Regions from separate parts of the Streptomyces sp. NBC_01803 genome, predicted to be linked through region 2. Evidence: riboswitches for the same ligand, from Rfam matches in the RefSeq annotation. Region 2 holds a riboswitch; the other holds the start of a gene.

Region 1 (7,976 bases), 2.9 Mb from region 2:
CGTCGCCGTCCACGTACAGCGAACCCGGTGGCTCGCCCCAGTGCTCCCGCATCGCCTCCCGCAGCCCGGGGTCGAGCCGTTCGAACCACGTGACGTAGTCGGCGAGCGGCACCCGGGCCGGGGCGGCGGCCAGTTGCTCCTCGGTGAGCCACTCGACGTCGTGGCCGCCGGCCGCGATGAGCCGGTGGATCAGCTCGTCACCGTGGTCCGGGTGGTCCCCGACCGCGTAACCGGCCTCCGCCAGCGCGGCCAGCAGCCGGATGGCTGAGGCGGGGGTGTCCAGACCGACGGCGTTGCCGACACGGGCGTGTTTCGTCGGGTAGGCGGTGAAGACGAGGCCGAGGCGCTTCCCGGCGTTCGGCTTGTGCCGCAGCGCCGCGTACCGGACGGCGATCCCGGCCACCCGCCCGGCCCGTTCGGGGTCCGCGACGTACACGGGCACGCCGTCGGGTCCTTCCTCCTTGAAGGAGAACGGCACGGTGATCAGCCGTCCGTCGAACTCCGGGATGGCGACCTGCATCGCCGCGTCCATCGGGGACAGCGCCGCGTCCGACTCGTCCCAGGCGGCGCGCGAGCCGGTCAGGCACAGGCCCTGGAGCACGGGCACGTCGAGCTCGGCCAGCGCGCCGATGTCCCATGTCTCGTCGTCGCCACCGCTCTTGCCGCCCGCCGCCAGCACGGCCGCGATCAGCGCGTCCGCGCGGCCGAGCAGCTCGTACAGCGCGGGGTCGGCGCCGCGCAGCGAACCGCAGTACACGGGCAGGGCGTTGGCACCGCGCTCCTCCAGCGCGTCGCACAGAGTGTCCACGAACGCGGTGTTGCCCGCCAGTTCGTGCGCCCGGTAGAAGAGGACGCCCACGGTCGGCCGGTCCGGCTTGTGCGCGCGGGCCCCATGCGTGCCGAACGCGGGCATCGGCCGGGGCGGCGCGAAGCCGTGGCCGGTGAGCAGCAGGGTGTCGGACAGGAAACGCGCCAGCTCCGCGAGGTTGTCCGAGCCGCCCGCGACCAGGTAGGCCAACGCCTCGGCGACCACCCCGGCGGGCGCGGTGGAGGCGGCCATCAGCTCGGCGTCCGGCGTCGACTCACCACCGAGCAGCACGGCCGGGAGCCCGGAGCGCGTGACGGCGGCCACCCCGTCCTCCCAGGCGCGCAGGCCGCCCAGCAGCCGCACCACGACGAGATCGGCGCCCGCGAGCAGCGCGGGTAGCTCCGAAGCGGTGTCCACCCGGGCCGGGTTGGCGATCCGGTAGGAGGCGCCCGAGGCGCGGGCGGCCAGCAGGTCGGTGTCGGCGGTGGACAGCAGCAGCACGGTCGTCATGGCGCTCCCGGCGGGATGAAGGGGAGGCCGTCGGGGACGCCCTCCTCGATGAGCCGCATCAGGGCGGCGGTGTCGGCGTGTTCCTCGATGAGATCGCCCAGCCGGTCGAGTTGCTCCTCGCGCAGCGCGCCGAAGCCCGTGTCCGGGGCCGGGACGAAGGCCCGGCCGGTGTCCGCCGCGATCCGGGTCAGGAACGCCCGGCGGAATCCGTCGCTTTCGAGCGAGCCGTGCCAGTGGGTGCCCCACACGGCCCCGACGCGGCAGCCGTCGAGGAACGGCTCGCCGCCCCGGACATCCGCGACGCCGTGGTGGATCTCGTAGCCCTCGACGGGGTGGCCGAGCGCGTGACCGGTGGGCCTGGCCAGGGTCTTGCCGGTGGCGAACCGCACGTGGACGGGCAGCAGGCCGAGTCCGTCGACGCGGCCCTCCCGGGACTCGACGTCGTCCTCGATGGATTCGCCGAGGAGTTGGAAGCCGCCGCAGATGCCCAGCACCGGCCGCCGCTCGGCGGCGCGCCGCGACAGGGCGTCGGCCAGGCCGCGTTCACGCAGCCAGGCCAGCGCCCGCACGGTGCCCCGGGTGCCGGGGATCACCACCAGGTCGGCGTCGGCCAGCTCCTCGGGCCGGTCGGTGAAGCGGACGGCGACCCCTGGTTCGGCGGCCAGTGCGTCCACGTCCGTGAAGTTGGACATCAGCGGGATGGCGACGACGGTGACCCGCAGCACGTCCCGGCCGTGCGGCGGGGCGGCGCTCGCCTCGCGGACGGTGCCGCGCAGGGACATCCGCAGGCCGTCCTCCTCGTCGATGCCCAGGCCGTGCCGGTGCGGGAGGACCCCGAGCACAGGCCGCCCGGTCAGCCCGCGCAGCATGTCCAGGCCCGGGGTCAACAGGCTCTGATCGCCACGGAACTTGTTGACGACATAGCCCGCGACCAGCGCTTGGTCCGCGGCGGCCAGCAGGGCGGTGGTGCCGAAGAAGGAGGCGAAGACGCCGCCCCGGTCGATGTCCCCGACGATGACGACGGGCAGCCCGGCGGCGCGGGCCAGGCCCATGTTGACGATGTCGCCGCGCCGCAGGTTGATCTCGGCGGGACTGCCCGCGCCCTCGCAGATCACGGCGTCGTACTCGGCGCGCAGCCGGTCCAGGCAGTCGGTGACGGTCGGCAGCAGCCGGGTCTGGCGCTCGGTGTGGTAGCCGCGTGCCGTGACCTCCCCGACGGGCCGCCCCAGCAGGACGACCTGACTCCCGCGATCGCTGCCGGGCTTGAGCAGCACGGGATTCATCAGCGCGCTCGGCTCGACCCGGGCGGCGGCGGCCTGCATGGCCTGCGCCCGTCCGATCTCGGCGCCGTCGCGGGTGACGAAGGAGTTGAGCGACATGTTCTGCGCCTTGAACGGCGCCACCCGCACTCCCTTCCGCGCGAGCCACCGGCAGATCCCGGCGGTGACGACACTCTTCCCCGCGTCGGACGTGGTCCCGGCGACGAGCAACGCCCCCCCGCGCCGTACCGGACCGCGCCGCACTGGACCGTGCCGCGGGGACGGCAGGGCGGGAGGGAGCGGGGCTTCGCCCGGGCCGGCGTCCGCCGGTCGGTTGACCGCGCCGCGTGGTGCGGGTTCGTGCGGGTCCGGGGCCGCGCCGGCGGCGTCGCCGCCCGGGTCGGGCGTCGGAGTGGGCTTCTCGGTCCCGTCCCGCTGGGGCGCGAGTGAGGGGTGCGGGAGCTCGTACGGGTCGTTCACCTTCGGGCCTCCCGTGCGTAGCTCGCCGCGCAGCAGGCGGCCAGGGTCAGGGTGCCGATGCGGCGTGAGAGGCGGATCGCGCGGTCGATGTCGGCGAAATCCACTGGGCGACCAGCGGCGTTGAGCACCGGACGGTGCTCCACCCGTCCGCCGTAGGAGAGCGTGCCGCCGAGGCGGACGCCCAGCGCGCCCGCGAACGCGGCTTCCACCGGGCCCGCGTTGGGGCTCGGGTGGCGGTGCGCGTCGGCCCGCCACACGCGGGCGGCGGCGCGCGGCCGGGGGCCGGCCACGGTGGCCAGGACGGCGGTGAGCCGGGCGCCCGGCCAGCCCGCCAGGTCGTCCAGCCGGGCCGAGGCCCAGCCGAACCGGCGGTAGCGCGGCGAGAGATGGCCGACCATCGCGTCCAGCGTGTTGACCGCGCGGAACGCGGCGAGCCCCGGCACTCCGGCGATCGCGCCCCAGACGAGCGCGCCGACGACCGCGTCCGAGGTGTTCTCCGCGACCGACTCCACGACGGCCCGCGCCAGCGCCGGTTCGTCCAGCGACAACGGGTCGCGCCCGCAGAGCCGGGGCAGCAACTCCCGTGCCCGCGCGACGTCTCCGGCCGCCAGCGCGTCCCCGAGGCCGCGCGCCTCCCGCGCCAGGCTCGTGCCGCCGAGAACGGCCCAGGCGGCCATGGCCGTTACCGCGCCGCGCCCCGCGTGTCCCCGCGTGAGCCCGGCGAGTGCCGCCGCCCCCGCGGCCGTTCCGCCGACGCACAGCGCGGTGTGCAGCACACCGGCGGCCCGGTGGTCGCGCCACAGACGGCGTTCGAGGGCGGCGGCGGCACGGCCGAAGGCGGCCACCGGATGACCCCGGCGCGGGTCGCCGGTGAGGAGATCGCCGAGGTAGCCGAGGGCCAGGCCGTACGCCGTCGCGTGCGATGCGCGCATGACGTCAGCCGGCCGTTGTGGTACCTCGTGCGGATGCGGCGCGGTGCGGATGTGGCGGGGGCAGGAAGGAGCCAGTCATGGCGGTATGTCCTCACTCAGGGTCCGCGCCCTGGTTCGACGTGACCGGCGGTGAGAGTCTCCTGGCTCCCGGATCGGCGCTTCCCCCGGCCTTCCAGCCCCTGACGGGACCGTGACGTTCGGTGGGGGAGCACTCCCCGGTGACAGTGGCGGGACCGCGCCGGATTCGCACCGGCTTCCTCTCCTGCCGCCGTTTGGCATCGTTGAGTCCACCATGGGCCGGAAGCGGCGTCAACTCCCTGTTGAAGCCGCTCCCGGCCCGTGGACTACGTCGCGACGATCCAGATGCCGTAGCCCACGGCCGCCGCGCACGCCGTGAAACACAGGTAACCGGCCGAGCGCACCGCCGACTTGGCGGACCCGGTGCGGATGCCCACCGAGAACAGGCCGACCACGGCCAGCGTCAGCAGCACCGAGACGACAATCACTTGGCCGAGAACGGCCCAGTCGATGTTCACAGCGACACCTCGGGAGCGGGAGTGGCGGCGGGAGCCGCGGTAGCGGCGGGCGCGGCGATGACGACGCGCACCGGACCGGGCACGGCCCCGACCGCGTCCCGCTCCTGGGCCGTGCCCGGGTCCATCCCCGTGCCCGGGTCCATCTCCCTGCCCGCGTCCACCTCCGTGTCCAGGACGTTGGAGTGGTCGACCGGCCGGCGGCGGGCCAGCGCCCAGCTCGCGACCCCGGCCGTGACGAGCAGCACCGCCACCGCGCCCACACCCCAGTCGCCCCGGTCCGCCAGCAGCGCCCCGGCGGCGCCGATCAGCCCGGCCGCCGGGAGGGTCAGGCCCCACGCCAGGACCATCCGCGAAGCGGTGGACCAGTGGACCACGCCGCCCTTGCGGCCCAGGCCGCAGCCCATCACCGCGCCCGAGCAGACCTGCGTGGTGGACAGCGCGAACCCCATGTGCGAGGAGGCGAGGATCGTGGTGGCCGCGCTGGTCTGGGCGGCGAAGCCCTGCGGCGGCCGGATGTCGGTGAGGCCCTTGCCCATGGTGCGGATGATGCGCCAGCCACCGAGGTAGGTGCCGAGCGCGATGGCGGCCCCGGCGGAGCCGATCACCCACAGCGGCGGGTCCGAGCCGGGGTCCAGCGTGCCGCCGGCGATCAGTGCCAGCGTCATGACGCCCATCGTCTTCTGCGCGTCGTTCGTGCCGTGCGCGAGGGAGACGAGCGCGGCGGAGGCGATCTGTCCCGTCCGGTATCCCTTGGCCGCGGTCTTCTCGTCGGCGCCGCGCGTGACGCGGTAGGTCAGCCGGGTGGCCAGCAGCGCCGCGAGCCCGGCGACCAGCGGGGCGGCCACGGCCGGTACCAGGACCTTGGTGACGACGGCGTCCCCGTTGACCGCGCCCGAGCCGACCGAGGCGAGCGTCGCGCCGATCAGGCCGCCGAAGAGGGCGTGCGACGAACTGGAGGGGAGGCCGGCCAGCCAGGTGAGCAGGTTCCATACGATGGCCCCGGCCAGCCCGGCGAAGATCACTTCGGGCTGGACGCCCGCCTCTTCGTCGATGATGCCGCCGGAGATCGTCCGCGCGACCTCGACCGAGAGGAAGGCGCCGAGGAGGTTCAGCGCCGCCGACATGGCCACGGCGGCCTTGGGCCGCATGGCACCGGTCGAGATCGTGGTGGCCATGGCGTTGGCCGTGTCGTGGAAGCCGTTGGTGAAATCGAACGCCAAAGCCGTGATGAGCACGATCGTGATCAACAGCGTTATGTGTTCCATGTACCCGGACAATCGCTCGGCGGGCGGGGGGACAAACGCCGTTAACGTAAGGTGAATAGGTGAACGAAAGATGAACTGGCGGCATCGGATCGTCCTGCGCCGAAACGTTCCGTCCACGTGGCGCGAGGCGTGGCGCGAGCTGATCGACCGGGCACGCCGGACGGTGACGGACGGCCTCGTCGTCGGCACCTCGGGAAACCTGTCGGTCCGCGTGGACGACACCGTCCTGGTCACCCCCACCGGCGTCCCCTACGAACGCCTCGGCCCGGCCGACCTCCTCGCCGTGGACCTGACCGGCCGCCCCCGCGCCGGCTCCCTCGCCCCGACCAGCGAGCTGCCGATGCATCTGGCGATCTACGGCGCCACGGACGCCACCGCCGTCGTCCACACCCACGCGGTGCACGCGACGGCCGTCTCCACCCTCGTGGACGAGCTGCCCGCCATCCACTACATGACCGCCGCCCTCGGCGGCCCGGTCCGCGTCGCGCCGTACGCCACCTACGGCAGCGAGGAGCTGGCCACCCACATGCTCGCCGCCCTGCGCGACCGCACCGGCTGCCTGCTGCGCAACCACGGCACGATCGTTCACGGCCGCAGCCTGCGCCAGGCGTACGACAACACGGCCCAGCTGGAGTGGATGTGCCGTCTGTGGCTCACCGCCACCGCCGTCCCGGGCCGCACCCCGACCCTGCTGCCGCCGGAAGAGCTGACGAAGGTCGCCACCAAGCTCCGCACCTACGGCCAGCGTTAGCGTCCCGAGCCGGAGATTCCCCGCCGGTCCGGGACGGGGGCGCGTCGGCGCCGCCCGTCGCGCGGCGAACCAACCGGAGAACCTCCGACCCCGAGCACCGGCCGGGTCTCTCGTCCGGATCTTCGCGGGGCCACGACGCTCCCCGGGGCGCGCCGCCGCGCCGCCGCGCCGCGCCCGTACGGCCACGGACGAGCCGTGGCCCGATCCCCGCAGATCGGGCCACGGCAGGCCCCGGCCGCCGCTCGCGGCCCGCTTCTCGCCGCCCGAATGGCGGTACTGGGCCATCGCGCCCATGCTGGAAGGCATGCGTCGGCACACGACGGCGGCCATGGCCGCCACCACCCTGCTGGGAGCCGGAGCGGCCGTCGCCACGGTCGCCGCCGGACGTTGGGCCGTGGGAGCCGCACTGGGGTCCTCGCGGCGACCCCGGCCCGCCGGGTTCGGCGGGGAACGGCTCGCCGTGCACGCCACCGGCCCCGGCCGCGTCACCCTCACCCGGTCCGTCGGGTCCCGGCGCCCGGGCACCTATGGCCTCACCGCCCGTGGTCGCCACGCGGTCGTCGGGCCCGTCCTCGACGACGTGTTCGGCGGCCCCGACACCGTCGTGCGGAAGCTGGAGCGCGTCGTCGGCGGTGATCTCGCCCCCGGCACCACCGTCGAGCTCACCCCCCAGATCCACACCGGCGATCCGCGCACCGCCCTCGGCATCCCGTTCACCGACGTGTCCGTCCCCGGCGAGAGCGGCCCGCTGCCCGCCTGGTTCGTGCCCGGCCCTCGCACCACCTGGGTCATCGCCCTGCACGGTCTCGGCGCCACCCGCGAACACCCCCTGAACCTCCTGCCGTTCCTGCGCGAGCAGCGTTTCCCGGTCCTCATCCCCGTCTACCGGGGCGACCCCGGCGCCCCCCGCTCCCGTGACCGCGTCAACCGCCTCGGCGCCGACGAGTGGCGCGACGCCGAGGCCGCCGTGCGGTACGCCGTCCGCTACGGCGCCGAGCGCGTCGTCCTCTACGGCTGGTCCGCCGGCGGCGCCATGGCCCTGCGCGCCGCCGTCCGGTCGCCGCTCCACGCCCAGGTCGCCGGCCTCGTCCTCGACTCGCCCGTCCTGGAGCCCGCCGCCACCTTCCGCTCCCTGGCCGCCGACCACGGCGTGCCCGCCCGGCTGCTGCCGTTCGCGCTCGGCGCGGCCAACGGCGGCTTCGGCCTCGACACGGACGAACGCCCTCCCGGCCACCCCACCGGCCACGGCGGCGCGCCGCTCCCCGTCATGATCTTCCACGGCCCCGACGACAGCGTCGCGCCCTGGCGCGCATCCCGGGAACTGGCCGCCGAGCACCCCGAGAGCGTCACGCTCCACACCGTCCCGAACGCCGGGCACGCCGCCATGTGGAACGCCGATCCGGCCGCCTACGAGGAGCGCCTGCGCCGCTTCCTC
Region 2 (7,976 bases):
GCCGAGGCGCTCAACCGGCAGGCCGCGCCCACCCTGTTGTCGCTGGCCCTGTGACTCAGCCCTCCCTGGGCCCCGCCTGCTGGATCACCTCGAAGGACCAGAGCGTCGAACCCGCCGCCGCCGGCCGCTCGCCGCCACCCTGATGAGCCTGCCGCATGGGCCCGCTCAGCCAGTTCTGGAAGTCCTCCTCGCTGCGCCAGCGGGTGTACACGAGATACGTGTCGGTCCCCTCGACGGGCCGCAGCAACTCGAACCACTCGAACCCGTCCTGCGCCTCGACGATCCCGGCCCGCCCGGCGAACCGCTTCTCCAGAACCTCCCGCTGCTCCTCGGGAACGGACAGCACGTTGATCTTCACCACGCTCATCGAGCACCTTCCTCCGACAGATCGGCCTGTGAGCAGTCTCCTACACCGGGTGCCGGGACCGTCCGGCGTCCCCGGCGGCGTGGCGCGACCGGCCGGTGCGCCCGGTCCGGGAGCCGGTCCCGGTGCATGGCGGGCGAGGGACACCGGTACGCGACGCCGCTGGACGCGCTGGGCGATCCCCGGTGGGACGGGGCCTCCGGCTCCGCCACCGCCGAGGAGAACGGAGGTGACCCGGCGGGACGGCGAGCGCGAGGCAACGGCCGGTGTGGTGGACGCCTGGTCCGCCGCCGGGGCCACCCGGATGGAGAACGAACTCGACGAGCACGCCGACGAGTCGGAGTCGATCACCGCGTGACTCGACGAGAAGCGCGGCGCCGTGCGGCGGATGCCGGACGCCGCACCCCGTCCGTGAGCTACCCGACCACCCGCACGGTGGTGCCGACCTCCGTGAACTCCCATACGGCGTCGCCGTCCTCGGCACGCGACCGGATGCCGCCGGTCTCGACTCCCGGTCCCGGGCTCGGGGACGCGCCGTCCACCGCGTTGGAGAACCCGATGGATATCCCGCCCACGACCGTGAAGTAGACGATGTTCTCGATCGGCGCCCCGTCGCTGCCGGTGCTCTCCGGGCGGCGGTACGAGACCGTGTACGTCCCGACCTCCGGGGTCACCGTCCCGGGCCAGACCGTGAAGGTGCGCGTGGCCGTGTTGTCGTCGCCCACCAGCCAGACCTGTTCCTGACCCAGCGAGTAGACGACGCGCCGCCCGTCGCCCGAGTCCTCCGGCACCGCCGGCGCCTCGGGCGACGGATCGGCGGAAGCCGTCCCGTCCGCCGTCGGTGACGCGGAGGGCTCACTCGTGCCGGGTGCCGCGCTCGCCGGGGCGTCGTCACGCGCCTGCACGGCCAGCGCCGTGACGATCACCAGCGCCCCCGCGGTGAGCAAGGAGATCCATGTCGCCGTGGGGACCTGACGGTTGGGCATGCCAGCAGTGTAGGCAGCCCGGACAATCCGCATGCGGGGGCCGGGCGGTCGTGGCAGCCTGGGGCCGTCCGGAAGCGCATCCGGAACCGGAGTGACCGGCATGACCGGCATGACCGGCATGACCGGCATGAGAGGAGCGAGGACCGTGACCGATGGGGACGGTGCCCGGGATGCCCGGGGCGTCAGTCATCTCTTCGCGCGCGGACGGCTGATCGCGATCCCCCGACGGGTCGCGCGCCGCGAGCAGTTGCTCGCCCACCTCGCCGAGACGCTTTTCGAGCGCGGCCGTGTCTACAGCGAACGCGAGGTCAACGAGGCGTTGCTCACGGTCCACGACGACTGCGCGGCGCTCCGCCGGTACCTGGTGGACGAGGGCTGGCTGGCCAGATCGCGGGACGGCATGAACTACGGTCGGGTCCGTTGACAGGGGTATGCCAAGCCTGCCACGCTCAAGGCACTTCATATTTTCATACTTGAGGCGACGGTATGCAGGAACCCGGTGCGAATCCGGGACGGTCCCGCCACTGTGACGCCGCCGGCCGACAGCCGGCGCGGAGTCAGGAACTGATCCGTCGCTCTCTCCGAACATGGGGCGTGGAAACCCCAGGAGGAGGACTTCGGATGTCTCAGCACACCGTAGGAACGACCGCGGCCCCCGCCGCCGACGCGACGCGCCGGACCCGGGACTGGGCCGTCGCCGCGTTCGCCGCTGTCATCGCTCTGCTCGCTCTCTGGGCCGTCTTCTTCGACAACGGCCAGGCCATCGCCGCCACGGAGAACTACCTCCACGAGTTCTCGCACGACGGCCGGCACCTGTTCGGCGCTCCCTGCCACTGAGAGGGATCACCGGACATGCTCCCCCCGCTCACCCGCGGCATCGCCGCGGGCGGCTTCGGCGGCCTGCTCTCGGGCCTGTTCTCCCTCCTGTTGGCCGGTCCCCTGCTGGACCGCGCCATCCGCCTCGAAGAGGAACACGGCGCGGAACACGGTGAGACCGGGCACGCGCACGCCGCCGAGGAAGTCTTCGGCCGCGGCACCCAGCACATCGGGCTGGTGGTGACCGCGATCGTCATGGGCCTGGCCATCGGCGTCTTCTTCGGCATCGTCTACGCGGTGCTGTACCGGGTCCCGGACCCGGCGGCCGACTGGCCGCGCGCGGTCGCCCTGGCCGCGGCGGGCTTCGTGGCCCTGTCGCTGCTGCCCGGCCTGCGCTACCCGGCCCGGCCCCCCGGCGTCGGCGACAGCGACACCGTCGAGGAACGCCAACTCGCCTGGCTGGCCGCCCTGGTGATCGGCGTGCTCGGCACGGCACTGGCCTGGCACCTGTACCGCAGGCTGACGGACCAGCTCCAGCCGGTCCGTCACCTGGCCGTCGCGGGAACGCTCGTGGCCACCCTGGCCGCGCTCTTCCTGCTGCCCGGCAACCCCGACCCGGTGGACGTCCCCGCCGAACTGCTGTGGGACTTCCGCCTGCTGTCCCTGGCCGGGCACGGCATGCTCTGGGCCGGACTGGCCGTCGCCTTCTGGCTGTTGAGCCGCCAGGCGGAAACGGCCCGGCCGACGGCCCCCGCCCCGGCGGAGACTGTCAGCGTCCGGTCCTAGTCGAGCAGTTCGGCCTCAAGCGAGATCGGGGCACCCGTCAGCGCCTTGCTGACCGGGCAGTTGGCCTTGGCGGCCTCGGCGGCGGTCTGGAAGTCCGCCGCCGAGATCCCGGGCACCCGCGCCTTGACGCTCAGCACGATGCCGGTGATGCCCTGCCCCGGCTGGAACGTGACGCTCGCCTGCGTCTGCACCGACTCCGGCGGCGTCCCGGCGCCGGCGAGCCCGTGCGAGAGGGCCATCGAGAAGCACGAGGAGTGCGCGGCGGCGATGAGCTCCTCGGGACTGGTCCGCCCATGGGGCTCCTCGGCCCGGGACGGCCAGGTGACGTCGAACTTCCCGACCCCCGAGGAATCCAGGGACACGGTCCCGGCGCCCTCCATGAGGGAGCCTTCCCAGTTCGTCGTGGCGATGCGGGTGGTTGCCATGGTCGATCCTCCTGGAGGAATCGGAACAACGGGTCACGTACGAGCAACGTACGAAGGACACGGTATCGCCGCCGGCCCGGCGTCACCGTGAAGAGCCCCGCCGGAGGGCAGGGTCCGCGGTGGGCCCGGTGGGACTCGAACCCACGACACACCGGACCTAAACCGGCGCCCTCTGGCCAGCTGGGGTACGGGCCCGCTCACCCAACTGTACCGGCCGGGAAAGTGCCCACCGCCCCGGGTGTCCCGCGTCTCACCGGCCACGACGTGCGAAAGTCGGCGGCCGGCGGTGGCGGGACGGGCACAGATACCGGAGGTTCGCCGAGGCGGTGGTCGGACCGGCCGCGGCCCAGGTGATCGATCTCCGGCACGAGCCGCGCGCCGTGCCACCGGTCGCCGTTCCGCACCCCGCGCCCAGGTGCGGGACACCCTTCTTCTGGAGTCTTCCGGAGTCTTCCGGAGTCTTCTGGGGATTTCCGGAGTCTTCTGGGGATTTCCGGAGTCCCCCGGAGCGCCCGGCGCGGCAGAGCCCGCCGCACGCGCGGGGCTCCGGGCGGCCCGGCCCGGAGCATGTCGTCCGCCGGACGCCGATTCGCCGCCGGCCGCCCCCGGTTGGGGCCTTACCGGTGAAGTGCCCCATGGAGACGCCGTATACGCGGACGTCCCGCACCACGCGAGCCCGCCCCGCGCCGCCGTGTGGCGCGGGGCCATGTGCCCCGTCTCCTGCTGGCCGTCTCCGTCGCCTCCGACGGGTCAACGGGCGGGGAAGGCGGCGCGTCACCCGCCCACGGCGTGGGTCAGGGCGTGAATCGTCAGCCCCACCAAAGCGCCGATGACCGTGCCGTTCAGGCGGATGAACTGCAGGTCGCGGCCGATGTGGAGTTCGATCTTGCGGGACGTGGTGCGGGCGTCCCAGGAAGCGACCGTGTCCGTGATCAGGGACGTGATCTCGGTGCGGTAGCCGGAGACGACGTGGATCGTGGCGTCGGTCACCCAGCCGTCCAGCTTGGCGCGCAGGCGTTCGTCCGAGGCGAGGCGGTGGCCCAGGGTGAGGACCGCGTCGCGGGCGCGGCGGCGAAGCGCGCTGTGCTCGTCCTCGGCGGCCGTGAGGACCATCGCGCGGAGGTTGGCCCAGGCGGAGGCGATCAGCTCCTGGACCTCGGGGCGTGCCAGGAAGTCGGCCTTCAGGCGTTCCACCTTGGCGCGGGTGGCCGGGTCGTGCTGGAGCTGACGGGCGAAGTCCGTCAGGAATCGGTCGAGGGCGCCGCGCGCGGGGTGGTGGGGGGAGTCGCGCGCCTCGGTGACAAAGCGCAGCAGTTCGCGATGGACGCGGTCGCCCACCTTGCGGTCCACGAAGCGCGGGGTCCAGCCGGGGGCGCCGCCCTGGACGGCGGACAGGACGGCTTCGCGGTGCTTGGTCAGCCAGTCGGCGGTCTGCGCGCACACGAGGTCGACGAAACGGCGGTGGCCGTCGTCCGCGACGGTCCGTTCCAGGAGCCTGCCGAGCACCGGGGAGAGCTCCTGGGCGTCGGCGCGGCGGGTGATGGCCTCACCGATGACGGCCTGGACGTCGGCGTCGCGCAGCACGGTGAGGCCGCCGCGGACGGCCGTGGCCAGCTCGGCGGTGACGCGGTCGGCGTTCGCCGGGCCGGAGAGCCAGTCGCCCAGGCGGCGGGCGAGGGCGATGGAGGCGAGCTTGTCGCGGACGACCTGTTCGGCCAGGAAGTTGTCGCCGACGAAGTCGCCGAGCGACTGGCCGAGCTGGTCCTTCTTGGTCGGGATGATCGCCGTGTGCGGAATGGGCAGGCCGAGGGGGTGGCGGAAGAGGGCGGTCACGGCGAACCAGTCGGCGAGCGCGCCGACCATGCCGGCCTCCGCGCCGGCGGCCACGTACGCCGCCCACGCTCCGGCGCCACGATGCTCGGCCCAGGTCGCGAGGGCGTAGACGATCGCGACGACGATCAGCAGGGCGGTGGCCACGGTCTTCATCCGCCACAGCCCGCGCATCTTCGCGGCGTCGGCCTCCGTCAAGGCGATTCGATCCATCACACTGGTCATTGTCCCGTTGACCGGAGTCTTGTGCGGCCTGGGCCGACCGGGTGAGCCGCGCTCATCCCATCGTGGGATCATGTGACGGTGGGAGTGGTAAGCGCGCGGCGAGCCTTCGCCCTGCTCGTGGGGTTGACGGTCGTCCTGCTGGGGCTGGTCGTCGCGATGGGTACGGGACGGGACGGGCGGCAGGATCTGGCCGCGCCGACGCCCGCGCCGACGCGGACGCCCGGCACCGAAGACGGCGAGGGCGGGGGCGAGGGCGAGGAAGTCGTCGTGCCCGCTGTCGACGGTGAGTGGGTGGGCACCTGGTCCGCGGCTCCGACCGGCGCCGAGCCGGGCACGCGCGACGGCAAGGCCGGCCGGTCCATACGGAACGTGGTGCACGCCTCGGTCGGCGGCACCAGTGCCCGCGTCGAGCTGTCGAACCGCTACGGCACCCAGCCCCTCACGTTCACCCATGTCACCGTCGCCCTGGCCGCCTCCGGCGGTCCGGCGGCGCGCGCGAACAGCATGCGCGAGGCGACCTTCGGCGACCTCGCCTCCGTGACGATCCCGGCCGGTGGCTCGGTGGTCAGCGATCCGGTGGACCTGTCGGTGGCCGCGGGCGCCGACCTGCTGGTGACGGTCTACGCCCCGGACCCCTCCGGCCCGGTGACGTACCACCGCGTGGCCCAGCAGCCGGTCTACGTCGCGGACGGCGATCTGGCGGGCGTCAGGAGCGGCACGCCGTTCACGGAGGACGGCGAATCCTGGCGCTACGTGACCGCCGTGCACGTGCTCAGCCCGGACACGGACGGCTCGGTGGTCGTCCTCGGCGACTCCCTCACCGACGGCGTCGACTCGACCCCCGCCGCCAACCGCCGCTGGACGGACGTCCTGGCCCGCCGCCTGCGCGCGGACCCGGACGCGCCGGCCCTGGCCGTGCTCAACGAGGGGATCAGCGGCAACCGGCTGCTGCGCGACGGCGCCCCCGACCGGGTGTTCAACGGCGTCAGCGGCCTGCGCCGGCTGCACACGGACGTGCTGGCGCAGTCCGGGGTGCGCACGGTCGTGGTCCAGCTCGGGATCAACGACATCATCCTCCAGCCGAGCCAGCCCGACCCGGAGGCGATCGTGGCCGGGCTGCGGCTGCTGACCGAGCAGGCGCGTGCCGAGGGGCTGCACGTGGTGGGCGCGACGCTGGCACCGTTCGGCGGCCACGGGGCGTACAGCGAGGAGCTGGAGCTGATCCGGCAGCGGGTGAACGCCGCGATCCGGGCCGGCGGCGTTTTCGACGCGGTGACCGACTTCGACGCGGCGCTGCGCGACCCGGCGCTCCCCCAGCGACTGCTGCCGGCCTACGACTCCGGCGACGGCCTGCACCCCAACGACGCGGGGTACGAGGCGATGGCCCGGGCCGTCGATCTGTCCGACCTGCTCGGCGGCGCGGAGCGCGCCCTGTAGCGGTCCGGGGGGCTCTTACGGGTGAGCCCCGGCGGCCGTCCGGGGGATGGGCGCCCGACGGGCGGTGTGGCCGCGGGCCGCGCCTCGTTACGCACGGTGCCAGAGTGCTTTGAGCGAGCACGTGAACGTACCGCGAGTGACGGAGCCGTAACGCGGGCCATGAGCGATGACAGTGAGCGAACGAGCGGTGACGGCCGGTGGACCGGATGGCCGCGCGAGCCCACCGGGCACCCGACCACCGGACACCCGGCGCCCGAGCATCCGACCACCGGTCACCCGGCGGCCGGAAACCGGGCCCGGCGCCGCCGCACCGGGCGGCGCCGGCTGGTGCCCACCTGGCGGATGGTGCTGGGCGGGACGCTGGTGGGCCTGCTGCTCCTGTTCGGCGCGCTGATCGCGGGCTACCTCCTGGTCGAGATCCCGGAGCCGAAGTCGGCCGCGGCGGCGCAGAACAACGTGTACCTGTACGCCGACGGATCGCAGCTCGCCCGCGTCGGCGAGGTCAACCGCGAGAACATCCCGCTCACCGAGGTCCCCGCCCGGGTGCGCCACGCCGTCCTGGCCGCCGAGGATCGCGGCTTCTACGACGACCCGGCCGTGGACATCCCGGCCATGGTCCGCGCCGGCTGGAACATGCTGCGCGGCGGCGAACGGCAGTCCGGCTCCACCATCACCCAGCAGTACGTCAAGAACTACTACCTCGACCAGCGCCAGACCCTCAGCCGCAAGGCGAAGGAGCTGTTCATCGCGGTCAAGCTCGGCCGAGAGGTCAGCAAGGACGACATCCTGGAGGGCTATCTCAACACCAGCTACTTCGGCCGCAACGCCTACGGCATCCAGTCCGCCGCCCAGGCGTACTACGGCAAGGACACCGCCGAACTGACCACGGCCGAGGGCGCGTACCTGGCGGCGCTGCTCAACGCGCCGAACGCCTTCGACGTGAGCACCAATCCGCGGAACGCCGAACTCGCCGTCGACCGCTGGGAGTACGTACTGGACGGCATGGTCTCCGAGGGCTGGCTGAGCGAGGAGCGGCGCGCCGGGATGACGTTCCCCCAGCCCCGGGAGGTCACCCCGGCCTCCTCCCTCTCCGGCGAGCGCGGCTAT

The links. A riboswitch is a leader RNA that binds a small molecule or an ion and turns the genes downstream of it on or off. The one in region 2 is predicted to bind cobalamin.
Region 1: another riboswitch for cobalamin. It lies ahead of OIE51_RS23140 (cobalamin biosynthesis protein); the one in region 2 lies ahead of OIE51_RS09255 (CbtB domain-containing protein).

The regions. Positions count from the first base shown of each region.
Region 1 covers NZ_CP109073.1:5,087,955-5,095,930, forward strand. The annotation lists gene cobN (cobaltochelatase subunit CobN) at 1-1,318, opposite strand, end outside; gene OIE51_RS23135 (cobyric acid synthase) at 1,315-2,841, opposite strand; gene OIE51_RS23140 (cobalamin biosynthesis protein) at 3,054-3,989, opposite strand; cobalamin riboswitch at 4,123-4,249, opposite strand; gene OIE51_RS23145 (hypothetical protein) at 4,334-4,525, opposite strand; gene OIE51_RS23150 (inorganic phosphate transporter) at 4,522-5,790, opposite strand; gene OIE51_RS23155 (class II aldolase/adducin family protein) at 5,861-6,541, shown strand; gene OIE51_RS23160 (alpha/beta hydrolase) at 6,846-7,976, shown strand, end outside.
Region 2 covers NZ_CP109073.1:2,154,666-2,162,641, forward strand. The annotation lists gene OIE51_RS09230 (IclR family transcriptional regulator) at 1-54, shown strand, start outside; gene OIE51_RS09235 (antibiotic biosynthesis monooxygenase family protein) at 56-367, opposite strand; gene OIE51_RS09240 (hypothetical protein) at 594-722, shown strand; gene OIE51_RS09245 (L,D-transpeptidase) at 781-1,350, opposite strand; gene OIE51_RS09250 (DUF2087 domain-containing protein) at 1,496-1,774, shown strand; cobalamin riboswitch at 1,816-1,938, shown strand; gene OIE51_RS09255 (CbtB domain-containing protein) at 1,972-2,187, shown strand; gene OIE51_RS09260 (CbtA family protein) at 2,203-2,952, shown strand; gene OIE51_RS09265 (OsmC family protein) at 2,949-3,377, opposite strand; tRNA gene OIE51_RS09270 (tRNA-Leu) at 3,498-3,572, opposite strand; gene OIE51_RS09275 (DUF445 domain-containing protein) at 4,152-5,504, opposite strand; gene OIE51_RS09280 (GDSL-type esterase/lipase family protein) at 5,589-6,869, shown strand; gene OIE51_RS09285 (transglycosylase domain-containing protein) at 7,029-7,976, shown strand, end outside.